2 regions of the Paenibacillus pasadenensis genome follow, and region 2 is predicted to be linked to the other one. Evidence: predicted binding sites of a transcription regulator. Region 2 holds the regulator's gene; the other holds the start of a gene.
What was found. The regulator CtsR, encoded in region 2, represses protease genes until heat stress. The targets are predictions, from matches to a motif close to ATGGTCAATAAAGGTCAAACA.
Positions count from the first base shown of each region.

Region 1: the regulator CtsR is predicted to act here: its motif matches at 3,762-3,782, upstream of clpP (ATP-dependent Clp endopeptidase proteolytic subunit ClpP).

Region 1 is NZ_NFEZ01000004.1:258,353-265,986, reverse strand. It holds gene B8V81_RS10915 (phosphoglycerate kinase) at 1-990, opposite strand, end outside; gene gap (type I glyceraldehyde-3-phosphate dehydrogenase) at 1,109-2,113, opposite strand; gene B8V81_RS10905 (sugar-binding transcriptional regulator) at 2,247-3,272, opposite strand; tRNA gene B8V81_RS10900 (tRNA-Arg) at 3,543-3,617, shown strand; gene clpP (ATP-dependent Clp endopeptidase proteolytic subunit ClpP) at 3,864-4,445, shown strand; gene B8V81_RS10890 (SIMPL domain-containing protein) at 4,602-5,393, opposite strand; gene B8V81_RS10885 (HPr family phosphocarrier protein) at 5,573-5,842, opposite strand; gene whiA (DNA-binding protein WhiA) at 5,995-6,927, opposite strand; gene B8V81_RS10875 (gluconeogenesis factor YvcK family protein) at 6,935-7,634, opposite strand, start outside.
Region 2 is NZ_NFEZ01000004.1:649,031-656,664, forward strand. It holds rRNA gene B8V81_RS12405 (23S ribosomal RNA) at 1-1,811, shown strand, start outside; rRNA gene rrf (5S ribosomal RNA) at 1,897-2,013, shown strand; gene B8V81_RS12415 (threonine aldolase family protein) at 2,152-3,264, shown strand; gene B8V81_RS12420 (GNAT family N-acetyltransferase) at 3,419-4,633, shown strand; gene B8V81_RS12425 (CtsR family transcriptional regulator) at 4,954-5,418, shown strand; gene mcsA (protein-arginine kinase activator protein McsA) at 5,443-5,976, shown strand; gene mcsB (protein-arginine kinase McsB) at 6,120-7,205, shown strand; gene clpC (ATP-dependent protease ATP-binding subunit ClpC) at 7,202-7,634, shown strand, end outside.

The sequences.
Region 1 (7,634 bases), 390 kb from region 2:
GCCGTGGGAGAACGGCTCGATCTCGAACACGCCCATCGGTCCATTCCAGACGACCAGCTTGGAGTCCTTGATCACGTTCGCGTACAGCTCGCGCGTCTTCGGTCCGATGTCGATGCCTTCCCAGTCGGAAGGGATGCCGTCGACGCCGACGATGTTCGTGTTGGCGTCCTTGCTGAACTCGTCGGTGACGACGATGTCGACCGGCAGCAGGAAGTTCTTGCCGAGCTTCTTGGCCTTCTCGATGAACTCGAGCGCCAGGTCCAGCTTGGAGTTGTCGACGAGCGACTGGCCGATCTCATGGCCTTGCGCCTTGAAGAAGGTGTAGCTCAGGCCGCCGCCGATGAGGATGTTGTCGGCGATCTCGATCATCTTGTTGATGACGTCGATCTTGTCCTTCACCTTGGAGCCGCCGACGATCGCGGTGAACGGACGCTCCGGATTGTTCAGGGCTTTGCCGAGCACGTCCAGCTCCTTCTCCATCAGCAGGCCGGATACGGCCGGGAGCAGATGAGCGATGCCTTCCGTGGAAGCATGCGCGCGGTGCGCGGCGCCGAACGCGTCGTTGACGTACAGGTCGGCCAGGGAAGCCAGCTGCTTGGCGAACTCCGGATCGTTGCTCTCCTCGCCGGCGTTGAAGCGCGTGTTCTCCAGCAGCAGCACGTCGCCGTCCTGGAGCGCCGCGGCTTTAGCCTGGGCGTCCGGACCGGCGGTGTCGTCCGCCTTGGCGACCGGCTTGCCGATCAGCTCGGACAGGCGCGCCGCGACCGGGGTCAGGCGCAGCTCTTCCTTGACTTCTCCGCCCGGACGGCCGAAGTGGGCCGCCAGGATGACGCGCGCGCCGCCTTCGATGAGGTGCTGGATCGTCGGCAGCGTCTCGCGGATCCGGGTATCGTCGGTGATCGCGCCGTCTTCCATCGGCACGTTGAAATCGACGCGCACGAAGACGCGCTTTCCTGCTACTTCCACATCACGAACACTTTTTTTGCTCACAGCTGCTCGCCCTCCCGATATATAGGTTTCTATGGGTTAAACATCGTTAAAGAGGAGAACGAAACGCTCGCCTCTCCTCTTTAACCTTACCGCTGTCTATGCAGTTAAGCGCCGCTTCTTACAGCCCTTTGGAGGCGATGTAAGCCGCCAGGTCGATAACACGGTTGGAGTAGCCCCACTCGTTGTCGTACCAGGACACGACTTTGACCATGTTGCCTTCAACGACCATCGTGGACAGGCCGTCGATCGTGGAGGAAGCCGGGTTGCCGTTGTAGTCGCTCGATACGAGCGGCTCGTCGGAGAAGTACAGGATGCCTTTCAGCGGGCCTTCAGCCGCTTCTTTGAGGGCCGCGTTGACTTCTTCGACCGTGACGTTGCTTTTCACTTCGGCGACGAGATCCGTTACGGACACGTTTTTCGTCGGCACGCGCATCGCCATGCCGTTCAGCTTGCCTTTCAGCTCAGGCAGAACGAGGGAGACGGCTTTGGCAGCGCCCGTCGAGGAAGGAATGATGTTCTCTGCGGCAGCGCGGGCGCGGCGCAGGTCCTTGTGCGGCACGTCCAGCACGGACTGGTCGTTCGTGTAGGAGTGGACCGTCGTCATCATGCCTTTGACGATGCCGAACTTGTCGTTCAGGACTTTGGCGAAAGGCGCCAGGCAGTTCGTCGTGCAGGAAGCGTTGGAGATGACCGTGTGAGAAGCCGCGTCGTATTTCTCTTCGTTGACGCCCATGACGATCGTGATGTCTTCGTTCGTAGCCGGAGCGGAGATGATGACTTTTTTCGCGCCGCCTTTCAGGTGAAGCTCGGCTTTTTCCTTCGCCGTGAAGATGCCCGTCGACTCGACGACGATCTCAGCGCCGACGGAGGACCAAGGCAGGTTTTCCGGATTGCGCTCGGCGAACACTTTGATTTCGCGGCCGTTGACGATCAGCGCGCCTTCTTTGGCTTCGACGGTCGCGTCCAGCACGCCGTGCGTCGTGTCGTATTTGAGCAGGTGAGCCAGCGTTTTCGTGTCGGTCAGGTCGTTGACGGCGACGATTTGAACTTCGCTGCTGTTCAGAGCGGCGCGGAATACGTTGCGTCCGATACGTCCGAATCCGTTAATACCAACTTTTACCATGGTTGAAAACCTCCTGAAATTAGGTGATGGTCCTGCATGATCCTTCAACGCGAAGCGCTCGGCCCTGCCCCTGTCAGGCGCAGAGCCCGCTTCGCCTTCATTCACGGTCGCGGTTGCGACGCGGATCGCCGGTCTAGTCCGCCATCGCGGCGATCTCCAGCGCGGCCGCCTCGTCGGTCACGAGCACATCCTCGTGGCCGAAGCGCAGCACCGCCGCGATCGCTTCGGCCTTGGACCTGCCGCCGGCGACGGCGATGACGACCTCGGTCGTCATGATATCCTCGAGCCGGATGCCGGCGGTCGGCATCTTGTGCACGACGGACCCGGCCCGGTCGAAGTAGTAGCCCCACGCCTCGGCGAGCGCCCCCTCCTGGCGGAGCTCCTCGACGACATCCGATTCCACTCGCCGTCGCCGCGCCATCGTCATCGCATCGCCGATGCCGTGGATGACGATGCGGGCTCCGCGGATGACGCCGACGACCTCTTTGACGCCGGGCTCGTGCATGAGGCTCGTATAGGCCTCCTCGCTCAGATGGTCCGGCACATGCAGCATCCGGTACTGGGCGCCGGTGCGCTTGGCCATCGCCGAGACGATCGTGCTCGCCTGGTACTCCAGGCTCTCTCCGAGCCCGCCCCTGGCCGGTACGAACAGATTGCTCGGATGCGGGACGGGGGCGTTCAGATGGCTCGCCACCTGTGCGAGCGTGGAGCCGCCGGTGACGGCGACGACGTCGCCCTCCCGCAGCTGTCCCAGCAGGGCGGACGCCCCGGCGCGTCCGAGCTCCCGCTTCGTGCTAGCGGAGTGGTCGGAGTCGCCCGGCACGATGACGACCTTGCTCAGGCCGAAGCGCGTCCGCAGCTGCTCCTCCAGGTTGGACAGGCCGAGCAGTCCGCTCAGCACCGGCTCCATCTCCTCGAGCAGGCGCCGGCCGCTCTGGCTGACGCGCATGCCGGAGGCGTTGATCTCCAGGAAGCCCTGCTCCTTGAGGAAGTCGGTCTCGGCCCGAAGCACCCGCTCGGTCATGCCGAGCGCCGAAGCGAGCGAGCGGCGGCCGATCATGTCCGCCACGAGCACCTGATGGAGAATCCCATAGCGGAGACGGACCGTCTCCAGCAGATCGGGCACCAGCTGACGCTGCAAATCAATAAGGCTGCGCATGAGCGCTCCAACTCCACTCGTTAGCTATCCGTACGGGACAATTAATGTCCCAGCTATTCAATAAACGTCCCACAACCTCATTGTACTCCTTCTGCCGAGGACCCGCAAGGGACCTTTACCCGATGAAAACGGTTGCCGACACGCCTTTCGGCCTAAATGTTTTCCAGCAGTTGCAGGGAAACGGAGCCCTCCGGAAGCCGGACAGGTTAGTGTTGCTTTTTCTGGCAGGCTGTTATACAATCTTAGACGTTACGCTTTTCAAGCATACATGCGCCCGTGGTCCAATGGATATGACGTAGGCCTCCGGAGCCTGAGATCTAGGTTCGATTCCTAGCGGGCGCGCCAATCATTTACATCATGCTTTTCCGATACATGGGATCGCGCCCCTCCAGGGCGCGATCCTTTTTTGTTTTTGCAAGCCTCGTTTAAGAGGCGCCCGAGCCGGTTAAAATGGGCTATTGAACCGGCTTGGCGAAGCCGTCTCCGACCTCTTTGACCAAATTTGACTTTAACAATCGATTCTCGTAGAATGAAAAAAGCACCTGCAGTGACAACCTTAATGAGGATATAAGGAGGGACTTGCACATGAACATGAACTACGTGCCTATGGTCATCGAGCAGAGCAACCGCGGCGAGCGCGCCTACGACATCTACTCGAGGCTGCTCAAGGACCGCATCATCTTCCTCGGTACCGGCATCAACGACATGGTCGCCAACTCCGTCATCGCCCAGCTGCTGTTCCTCGCCGCCGACGATCCGGAGAAGGACATCTCCATCTACATCAACAGCCCCGGCGGCTCCATCACGTCCGGCATGGCGATTTACGACACGATGCAGTTCATCAAGCCTGACGTCTCGACGATCTGCGTCGGCATGGCCGCCTCGATGGGCGCGTTCCTGCTGGCCGCGGGCGCCAAGGGCAAGCGCTACGCGCTGCCGAACAGCGAGGTCATGATCCATCAGCCGCTCGGCGGAGCCGAAGGCCAGGCCAGCGACATCGAGATCCGCGCGCGCCGCATCCTCCAGATGCGCGACAAGCTCAACCATATTCTCGCCGAGCGTTCCGGTCAGCCGCTGGAGCGCATTGAGAAGGACACCGACCGCGACTACTTCATGAGCGCGGACGCCGCCCGCGAGTACGGCCTCGTCGACAAGGTCATCGAGAAGCTGTAAGCCAGGCTGCGACAGGCAAAAAGCGCCGCCCCTTCCGAATCGGAAGGGGCGGCGCTTTGCGTTTCGACGCTCTCGCGGCCGTCGCGGGCACGCGCGCAGGCCATCCTGCGCGGCGCCGCGGCTGCCGCGGCAGACCGGGGCTGGCCGAGAGCTATGCTACTTCAGCTGGTACACGACGGTCAGCTGGCCTTGCACGTCGACCTGGCCCGGCTCGACGGAGGTCGAAGCGCTGTCGCTGGCAGCCATGGCCTTCATCTGCGCCATCTCGCGGTACACCGGCACGGCCTGCGCGCCGTTCTCGGTGATGTTCACGACCGGACCGAGCGAGCGGCCCGCAGCGGCGGCAAGCGCCTCCGCCTTGACGCGCGCGTTGTCGAGCGCTTTTTTGAGCGCGTCGTTCGTATACGCGTCCGTCTTTTCCGTGCCGAAGGAGACGCCGCTGATCTGGTTCGCGCCCGCGCTTCCGAGGCTGTCGAGCAGCTCCCCGGTCTTGTCGATGCTGCGCCAGGAGATGCTCAGCTCATGCGTCGCCGTATAGCCGGTCAGCACCTGGCCTTCCTTTTCGGTGTAGCGGTACTGCGGCTGCACGTAGTAGGACGTCGTCTTCAGATCCTTGTCCGCCAGACTGTAGGTTCCTTTAAGCATTTTGACGACCGCGTCGTACCGCTTGGCCGCTCCGGCCTGAGCCTCCTTCGCCGTCTTGGCCGTCACGTTCACGCCCGCTGTGACATACGCGATGTCCGGCGCCACCGACAGCTTGCCTACGCCTTGCACTGCGATCGTGTTCTCCATCGCCGCTCCTTGCTCCGCCGCATAGACGGGCTTTGATCCCGAGTCCAGCACGCCGGCTCCGTTCAGAGCCAGCAGCGATCCTGCCGTCAGCGAGGCCGCCAGCAGCAGCACCTTGCCTTGACTTGCCAGCTTGCCGAATCCTTGTTTGCTTCCCATATCTGTTCGCCTCCGTTTCGGTTTGTCCTTTGAAACGCTCGCCCGCCTGAAAATGTTGCACATACAGGTCAGGATTCCCAACGGGGGCTTCAGCCAATGGCCAAAACGCAAAAAAAGCCCCCGGATCGGGAGCCTCGGGAGCCGCAGCGAATCAAGCTTGGGGACCGGCAGGCCGAGACCTACTGGTTCTCCAGCTCTTCCTTGCTGACGAGCGATACTAAAGCGTTTACAGCCTGCTCGGCGTCCGAACCTTCGGCACTGATGTGAACTTCGGTGCCGGAGCTGATGGCAAGGCTCATGATGCCCATGATGGACTTGGCGTTCACTTTTTTCTCGTCCTTCTCGACAAAGATCTCGGAGGAGAATTTATTCGCTTCCTGGACGAAGAGCGCGGCCGGTCTTGCGTGAAGACCCGTCTTCAGTCTCACGACTACGGGTTGTCTTGTCATGAACTCTATACCCCCTAATCCTAATTCATTGCTGCATGGCCGCCGGAAGGCGAACGTGAGGCATGCTCTTGCAAAGGGCCGCCGGGTGGAACGGACCTTACCTTGCGTGACAATTGCTTTCATTATACCATCGGCCGGCGCAACATGAAAGTTCAGCTTCCCCGGATTTTTTCGGCGAGCTCGTCGATCTTGCGCAATCGGTGGTTGACCCCGGACTTGCTGACGGAGCCCTTGAGCATCTCGCCGACTTCCTTGAGGTTCATGTCAGGATGCTGCAGCCGGATCTCCGCCACCTCCCGCAGCTTCTCGGGCAGGTTCTCGAGGCCGAGCTCCTTTTGCAGCAGCCGGATGTTGTCGATCTGGCGCACGGCCGCGCCGATCGTCTTGTTGAGATTGGCCGTCTCGCAGTTGACGATCCGGTTCACCGAGTTGCGCATGTCGCGCATGATGCGGACATCCTCGAACTTGAACAGCGCCTGATGCGCGCCGATGATATTCAGCAGCTCGATGATCTTCTCGCCTTCCTTGATGTAAAAGACGAAGCCCTTCTTGCGCTCGATGCAGCGGGCGTTGAGGCCGAACTTGTTGGCGAGCGTGACGAGCGCGGAGCAATGCTCCTCGTACATGCAGGCGATCTCCAGATGGTAGGACGAGCCCTCCGGATTGTTGACCGAGCCGCCGGCGAGGAACGCGCCGCGCATGTAGGCTCGCTTGCAGCATGGCTTGCGGATCATGTCCTTGTCGATGCCCTGGTTGAACATGAAGCCCTCGGAGACGATGTTCAGCTCCTTGAGGATCTCCTGCACCCGCGCCGGGATGCGCACGATGTAGACGTTGTTCTTCTTGAGCCGCATCTTCTTGCGCACCAGCAGCTCCGTATGCACGTCGAACAGCTTCTTGATGAGGCTGTAGATTCTGCGGGCGATGGCTGCATTCTCGGTGGAGATGTCCAGAATGACCTTGCGGCTGGACAGATGCACCGAGCCGTTCATGCGGATGAGCGCGGAAAGCTCCGCCTGCTCGCAGCAGGCATCCTGGTTCTCGACGAGCGTCAGCTCTTTTTTGGTTTGAGCGGCGAAGGACATCCCTCTCTCACCCCTTTCGGTCCATCCAGCTGTCGACGAGCTGGTAGATATGATGGCTCAGCCGCACGGCGTCATGCCGCAGGTAGGTGCGGAACAGCACGAGCCGGTCGGCGATGACTTTGTAGCCTTGACGCGTCACCTCGTCCAGATCGAGCTGGACCGCCTGGGCGCCCATCTCGGCATAGCGGTCCTGCACCTGCGGCGGAATCTCGCCGTCGTTGACGATGATGTAGTCGAACAACTGGTGGCCGACGTGGCGCTCGATCGCCTCCAGATGATCGCTCACCGAGTAGCCGTCCGTCTCCCCCGGCTGGGTCATAACGTTGCAGATGAAAATTTTGATCGCGCTCGACTGCACGATGCAGTCGGCGAGCTTGGGCACGAGCAGGTTCGGAATGATGCTCGTGTACAGGCTGCCCGGTCCGATCAGGATGGCGTCGGCCTCCTGGATCGCCAGGCACGCCTCCTCGAGCGGCTCCACGTCCGCCGGCTCGATGAATACCCGCTTGATCGGCTGGCCCGCCAGCGGAATGCTCGACTCGCCTTCGACGATCGAGCCGTCCGCGAGCTCCGCCTTGAGCACGATCGACTGGTCGGACGCCGGCAACACCGTGCCGCGCACGGCAAGCACGCGGCTCAGCTCGCGGATGCCGGTGACGAAGTCGCCGGAGATGTCCGTCATCGCCGCCAGCATCAGGTTGCCCAGG
Region 2 (7,634 bases):
TAAAGAGTGCGTAATAGCTCACTGGTCGAGTGACTCTGCGCCGAAAATGTAACGGGGCTAAACACACCACCGAAGCTATGGCAAAGCTGCAAGCGCAAGCTTGGCAGCATTGGGTAGGGGAGCGTTGTGTATAGGTTGAAGTCAGACCGCAAGGACTGGTGGACGGTACACAAGTGAGAATGCCGGTATGAGTAACGAAAAGATCAGTGAGAATCTGATCCGCCGTAAGCCTAAGGGTTCCTGAGGAAGGTTCGTCCGCTCAGGGTAAGTCGGGACCTAAGGCGAGGCCGAAAGGCGTAGTCGAAGGACAACAGGTTGATATTCCTGTACCACCGTAAGCCGTTATGAGCAATGGAGTGACGCAGAAGGGTAGTGACGCGGACCGATGGATGTGTCCGTCCAAGCAGTGAGGCTGGTTTGTTGGCAAATCCGCAAACCGTAAGGCTGGGCTGTGATGGGGAGGGAAACTTACAGTACCGAAGGTCATGATCTCCAGCTGCCAAGAAAAGCTTCTAGCCAGGCGAAGGTGCCCGTACCGCAAACCGACACAGGTAGGCGAGCAGAGCATGCTAAGGCGCGCGGAGTAACTCTCGTTAAGGAACTCGGCAACATGACCCCGTAACTTCGGGAGAAGGGGTGCCTCGGTAGGGTGAATAGCCCGAGGGGGCCGCAGTGAAAAGGCCCAAGCGACTGTTTAGCAAAAACACAGGTCTGTGCGAAGCCGTAAGGCGAAGTATACGGGCTGACGCCTGCCCGGTGCTGGAAGGTTAAGGGGAGCGGTTAGGGGCAACCCGAAGCTGTGAACCGAAGCCCCAGTAAACGGCGGCCGTAACTATAACGGTCCTAAGGTAGCGAAATTCCTTGTCAGGTAAATTCTGACCCGCACGAATGGCGTAACGACTTGGGCGCTGTCTCAACGAGAGATCCGGTGAAATTTTACTACCTGTGAAGATGCAGGTTACCCGCGACAAGACGGAAAGACCCCATGGAGCTTTACTGCAGCTTGATATTGGACTTTGGTACGATCTGTACAGGATAGGTGGGAGCCTAGGAAGCCGGAGCGCCAGCTTCGGTGGAGGCGCCGTTGGGATACCACCCTGATCGTATCGGAGTTCTAACCTGTCACCGTGAAGCCGGTGAAGGGACCGTGTCAGGCGGGCAGTTTGACTGGGGCGGTCGCCTCCTAAAATGTAACGGAGGCGCCCAAAGGTTCCCTCAGAATGGTTGGAAATCATTCGAAGCGTGCAAAGGCATAAGGGAGCTTGACTGCGAGACCAACAAGTCGAGCAGGGACGAAAGTCGGGCTTAGTGATCCGGTGGTACCGAATGGAAGGGCCATCGCTCAACGGATAAAAGCTACCCTGGGGATAACAGGCTTATCTCCCCCAAGAGTCCACATCGACGGGGAGGTTTGGCACCTCGATGTCGGCTCATCGCATCCTGGGGCTGAAGTAGGTCCCAAGGGTTGGGCTGTTCGCCCATTAAAGCGGTACGCGAGCTGGGTTCAGAACGTCGTGAGACAGTTCGGTCCCTATCTGTCGTGGGCGTAGGAAATTTGAGAGGAGCTGTCCTTAGTACGAGAGGACCGGGATGGACGTACCGCTGGTGTACCAGTTGTTCCGCCAGGAGCACCGCTGGGTAGCTACGTACGGACGGGATAAGCGCTGAAAGCATCTAAGCGCGAAGCCCCCCTCAAGATGAGATTTCCCAGTATGTAAGACCCCTGGAAGACGACCAGGTCGATAGGCTCGAGGTGGAAGCGCGGCAACGTGTGCAGCTGACGAGTACTAATCGGTCGAGGGCTTATCCTATTCAAGCAAGAACCAGCCGGTCAGCACGGCATTTCGTTCGATCCAGTTTTCAGGGCGCAAGCCTACGCCTTGAGCAAGCAGGACGTTTGGTGGCGATGGCGGAAGGGAACCACGCGTACCCATCCCGAACACGACCGTTAAGCCTTCCAGCGCCGATGGTACTTGGACCGCAGGGTCCTGGGAGAGTAGGACGTCGCCAAGCACTTGCAATCACGAGCCGCCGCATCTTCGGATGCGGCGGCTTTTTGCATTGGGTCGAAATGTAACCGCTATACTTGCTTCTTGCCGTCTGATTCTGGTATACCTGCATCAAGGGTTTCAATTTGAAAGGAGAGTCAGCATGGGAACAACGAACGGGCTTGCAGAGAGCTTCGCTCAGGCCGCGCATGTCGTCACCGGCAGCAGCAAGCGCTCGATGCGGATGCTGACGCAGGCTTTCGACGAGATGGACGTCGACCAGGCAAGCGACATGTACGGGAAAGGAGAGGTGATCGAAGCTTTCCAAACGAAGCTGGCGAAGCTGCTGGGCAAGGAAGCGGCGGTCTTTTTCCCAAGCGGTACGATGGCGCAGCAGATCGCCCTGCGGATCTGGTGCGATCGCAAAGGCATTCGCAAGGCGGCTTACCATCCGCTATGCCATCTGGAGATTCATGAGGAAAAAGGATTGCATGAGCTGCATGGCATCGAGCCGGTGCTGCTGGGCGATGCGGACCGGCTCATCACGCTGCAGGACGTGCAGGAGATGGGGAACGTCGGCTGCCTGCTGCTTGAGCTGCCGCAGCGGGAAATCGGCGGGCAGCTGCCTCCGTTTGAGGAGCTGGAGGCGATCTCGGCCTGGTGCCGGGAAAACGGCATTCCGCTTCATCTGGACGGGGCGCGCCTGTTTGAGATCGTTCCGTATTACGGACGCTCGGAGGCGGAGATCTGCCGCTTGTTCGACAGCGTGTACGTCTCTTTTTACAAAGGTCTCGGAGGCATCGCGGGCGCGGTGCTGGCCGGAGATACGCAGCTCGCGGCCGAGGCCAAGGTGTGGAAGCGCCGGCATGGCGGCGATCTAATCAGCCTCTATCCGTATATCGTCAGCTCCGACTACTATCTGGATCTACGTCGGCCGAGGATGAGCCGGTATTATGAGGGCGCCAAGGATCTGGCCCGCCGCCTGAACGGCGTGACGGGACTTCGCACCGTACCGGAGACGCCGGTGTCGAACATGTTCCATCTCCATGCGGAGCTGCCGGCGCAGCAGGCTGCCGATCTGTTCGAGCAGGCCGCTCGGGAGACGGGAGTAGCTTTGGTCGGATATGTCAAAGAAAAAACGGCCACCTCTTGCGTCAGCGAGCTGTCGATCGGAGACCGATACGAGGACGTGCCGCCGGAAAAGCTAGAGCAGGCGCTGTCGCTGCTCGATCTGCTGTTCCGGGAGGCCGGCTGCGAGGCTTCGGAGTCCAATTAACAGATGCGGGCTGCGCGGCGGGCTCCGAGTCGAAGGAACGGGCGACATGCCGTGTCCGGCGTGACCGGACACATATAGGCAGCGAAACGCAAGAGCCATATTCAGATGAGGCTCGTCGTAAGGAAGAACATGGACCAAAAAAGGAGGAGCGAGCATGGAAATTCGCAAGCTGCGTCCGGAGGAAATGGACGAGCATCTGAAGCTGAGCCAGTACGCCTTTCAATACGTCATGTCGCCGGAGGAGCTGGAGAGGGCGCATCGGACAAGAAAGCCTGAGCAGCTGTGGGTAGCGGTCGAGGAAGGGCGGATCCGCTCGCAAGTGCTTGTCCTGCCCTTGACGGCATACGTGCAGGGACGCAAGTTCGCCATGGGCGGAGTGGCGGCCGTCGCGAGCTGGCCGGAGGAGCGCCGGAAGGGCCATATCGCGCAGCTGCTGCGCCGTTCGCTGGAAGAGATGAAGGAGCGGGGGCAGACGCTGTCCATGCTCGCTCCGTTCAGCATCGGGTTCTATCGGCGCTTCGGCTGGGAGCTGTGCGCCGACCGGATCCGGTTTACGATCCCGAGGGACAAGCTGCCTCCGCGCAAGCTCACGCCGGGCTTTATCGAGCGGGTCGATCCGGCTCAGCCGGACATCCGGCAGTCTTTGCAGGAGCTTTACGAGGAGTATGCCTCCGGCTTTCAAATCGCGCTCTCCCGGGAGTCCGACTGGTGGGACGACTCGGTGCTGCGGCGCAAGTCGGGACATGCGGCGATTTACCGCTCCGAAGGCGGGGCGGCCGAAGGCTATGCGCTGTACCAGGTCAAGGAGCGCAAGCTGACCGTACATGAGCTTGTCTACTTGAGCGAGGAAGCGAGAGAGGGGCTTTGGACCTTTTTCGGCCAGCATGACTCGATGATCGACCAAGTCCAGTTCGAAAGCTACAAAGGTGACCCGCTGCCGTTCCTGCTGCCGGATCCGCGCATCGAGCAAGCCGTGCAACCCTACTTCATGGCGCGGATCGTCGATGCGGAGGCGTTCATCGAAGCGTATCCGTTCCTGCCGGGACCGGCAAGATCGTGGACGATGATCGTGGAGGATGAGCATGCGCCATGGAACGACGGCAGCTGGGAGCTGGCGGTCGACGAGCGGGGAAAAGGCTCGCTGCGCAAGCTCTCCGGACAGCCGGCGGACAACGGGGCGCCATTTGCCGAGAGCGCTGCGGCAGTTGCGCTGCGCGGCGGCATCGGCAGCTGGACGGCGCTGTTCACCGGCTACGCCGGTCCGCGGGAGCTCTTGGCGGCGGGCGGCCTGACGGGGCCGGCGGCGGAGCTGAAGGCTTTGGCCGAGCGCATGGAGCCGCGCATGCCGAATTTGATGGACTTTTTCTAGGTATAAAGAGGAACGACTTGTCCCAAGCTGGTAAAAGGCATGGGACAAGCCGGTTTTCCGCCGTGCGGCTTCCTTGCCTGGAGCGCTTGACGTTTCAGAGAAAAAGCGTATAATTAAGTCATAAGTCAAAGAAAGTCAAAGTCAGTTGCGGCGCCCCGCCTTTCCGGATCAGATTCCGGCGAGCTAGCGGAGCTTTCTCGTACCAGCGGATGTTTCGTCACGCTTTCAGGGGAATGCTACAGGGATGCAATTCGGGCATTGGCTTTTTGGCTTACCGCCATTTTTCATCGTACAGGTGCCAGCATAGGGAGGTTGGTGATATGCGAAATATTTCCGATGCCCTGGAGCAGCACTTGAAGCTGCTGCTGCAGGAAAGTCCCGACGGCGCGGTCGAGATCCAGCGCAACGAGCTTGCGGACCGGTTTTCCTGCGTGCCGTCCCAGATCAACTACGTCATCAGCACGCGCTTCACGCTCGAAAAGGGCTATCTTGTCGAGAGCAAGCGAGGAGGCGGAGGCTATATCCGCATCCAGCGCATCGAGCTGCCGGCGATGAAGGCGATTCATGGCCATATCCATCATACGATCGGCTCGCAGGTCGACCAAAATGCGGCAGACGGCCTGATCTACCAGCTGGAGGAAGCGACGATCATTTCGAGGCGCGAGGGCAATCTGCTGCGGGCGGCCGTCTGCAGAGAGACGATCGCCGTCAAGCTGCCGCAGCGCGACGAGCTGCGGGCCCGGCTGCTGAAGGCGATGCTGATCTCGCTTTTGGGTAAGGAATAGGGAGCGCAAGGAGGGGATGACGGCATGCTTTGTCAGGAATGCGGCAAAAGGCCGGCTACGCTTCATTTTACGAAAATCATCAACGGCGACAAGAACGAGTTCCATATTTGCGAATCCTGCGCCCGCGAGCGGGGAGAAGGGCTGCCCGGATCGCCGAACGGCTTTTCGATCCATAGCCTGCTGTCGGGGCTGATGGACTTCGATCCCGCCGGCAAAGGCAGCCTGCAGGGGCAGACGCCCGCTCCGCCGCCCCGCTGCGAGGAGTGCGGCTTGACCTATCCGCAGTTCAAGAAGCTCGGACGCTTCGGCTGCAGCTCGTGCTACAAGCATTTCGGAGATCGGCTCGATCCGCTGTTCAAGCGGGTGCACGGCAGCACGGCGCATGTGGGCAAGATTCCGCAGCGCTCGGGCGGACGGATCAAGACCCGGCGCGAAATCGACCGGCTGCGGCAGGAGATGCAGAGCTCGATCCAGAATGAAGAATTCGAGACGGCGGCCAAGCTCCGGGACGAGATTCGACTGCTGGAGAAGCAGCTGCAGAGCGCCGAGCCCGGCTGAGCGCATGGAGCAGAGGCGGATTCCAAGCTCCGGGACGAGATTCGACTGCTGGAGAAGCAGCTGCAGAGCGCCGAGCCCGGCTGAGCGCATGGAGCAGAGGCGGATTCGATCTCGAATTCGCGAAGTCGAGAGGAGGATGGGATGTGGCAGCAGGCCGCTTTGCGCAAAACGCGCTGAGTGAATGGATGAAGGGCGAAGGCCCGGACTCCGATATCGTTTTCAGCAGCAGGGTGCGGGTGGCTCGCAACCTGAAGGGCTTTCCATTCCCGATCCTGGCTACGGGCCAGCATGCGGCGGAGGTCAAGAACAAGCTGATCGCCGTCGCCAAGGAAGGAAAGCTCGATGCCGTCGGCACGTTCGAGACGGTCGATCTGGCCGAGCTGAGCGAGCTGGAGCGCCGCGTGCTGGTGGAGAAGCATCTGATCAGCCCGGCGCTCGCCGGCGAGTCGAGAGCGGGAGCCGTCGTCGTCAGCGACAACGAGGCGATCAGCATCATGATTAACGAAGAAGACCATCTTCGCATTCAATGTCTATATCCGGGCTTCCAGGTGCAGGAGGCGTGGCGGCTTGCCAGCCGGATCGACGACATCTATGAAGAGGCAACGGAATATGCTTTCGACGAGAAGCGCGGCTTCTTGACGAGTTGTCCGACGAACGTCGGCACGGGCATCCGGGCGTCGGTCATGATGCATCTGCCGGCGCTCGTCATGACCCAGCAGATCAACCGCATTCTGTCGGCGATCACGCAGGTCGGCTTGGCGGTAAGGGGGCTGTACGGCGAAGGCAGCGAGGCGCTGGGCAACTTGTTCCAGATCTCGAACCAGATCACGCTCGGCCAGTCCGAGGACGAGATCATCGACAACCTGCACGGCGTCGTGCGTCAGATCATCGAGCATGAAAAGGCGGCGAGGCAGCGGCTGCTGCAGGAATCCAGGCTCCGCCTGGAGGACCGCGTGAAGCGCTCCTACGGCATCCTGTCGCATGCCGCGATCATGGATTCCAAGGAGTCCGCGCAGCGGCTGTCCGACGTGCGGCTCGGCATCGACCTGGGACTGATTGGCCACGTATCCCCGCAGGTTATGAATGAGTTGATGGTCATGACGCAGCCGGGCTTCCTGCAGCAGGCATTCGAGGAGAAAATGAATACGGAGCAGCGGGACATGCGGCGCGCGGAGCTTATCCGCGGGCAGCTGGCATCCCGATCCCAAGACGGAGGTGCTTACGAATGATGTTTGGACGATTCACGGAACGCGCGCAGAAGGTGCTGGCACTGGCCCAGGAAGAGGCGGTGCGGCTTGGACATAACAATATCGGCACGGAGCACATCCTGCTCGGCCTGATCCGCGAGGGCGAGGGCATCGCCGCCAAGGCGCTGATCGCGCTCGGCCTCGGTCTCGAGAAGATCCAGGACGAGGTGGAGTCGCTCATCGGACGCGGGCAGGAGCAGCCGAGCAACATCGCTTATACGCCGCGCGCCAAAAAGGTCATCGAGCTGTCGATGGACGAAGCCCGCAAGCTCGGCCATACGTACGTCGGCACGGAGCATATCCTGCTCGGCCTGATCCGCGAGGGCGAGGGCGTCGCCGCCCGCGTGCTGAACAACCTCGGCATCAGCCTCAACAAGGCGCGCCAGCAGGTGCTGCAGCTGCTCGGCAGCA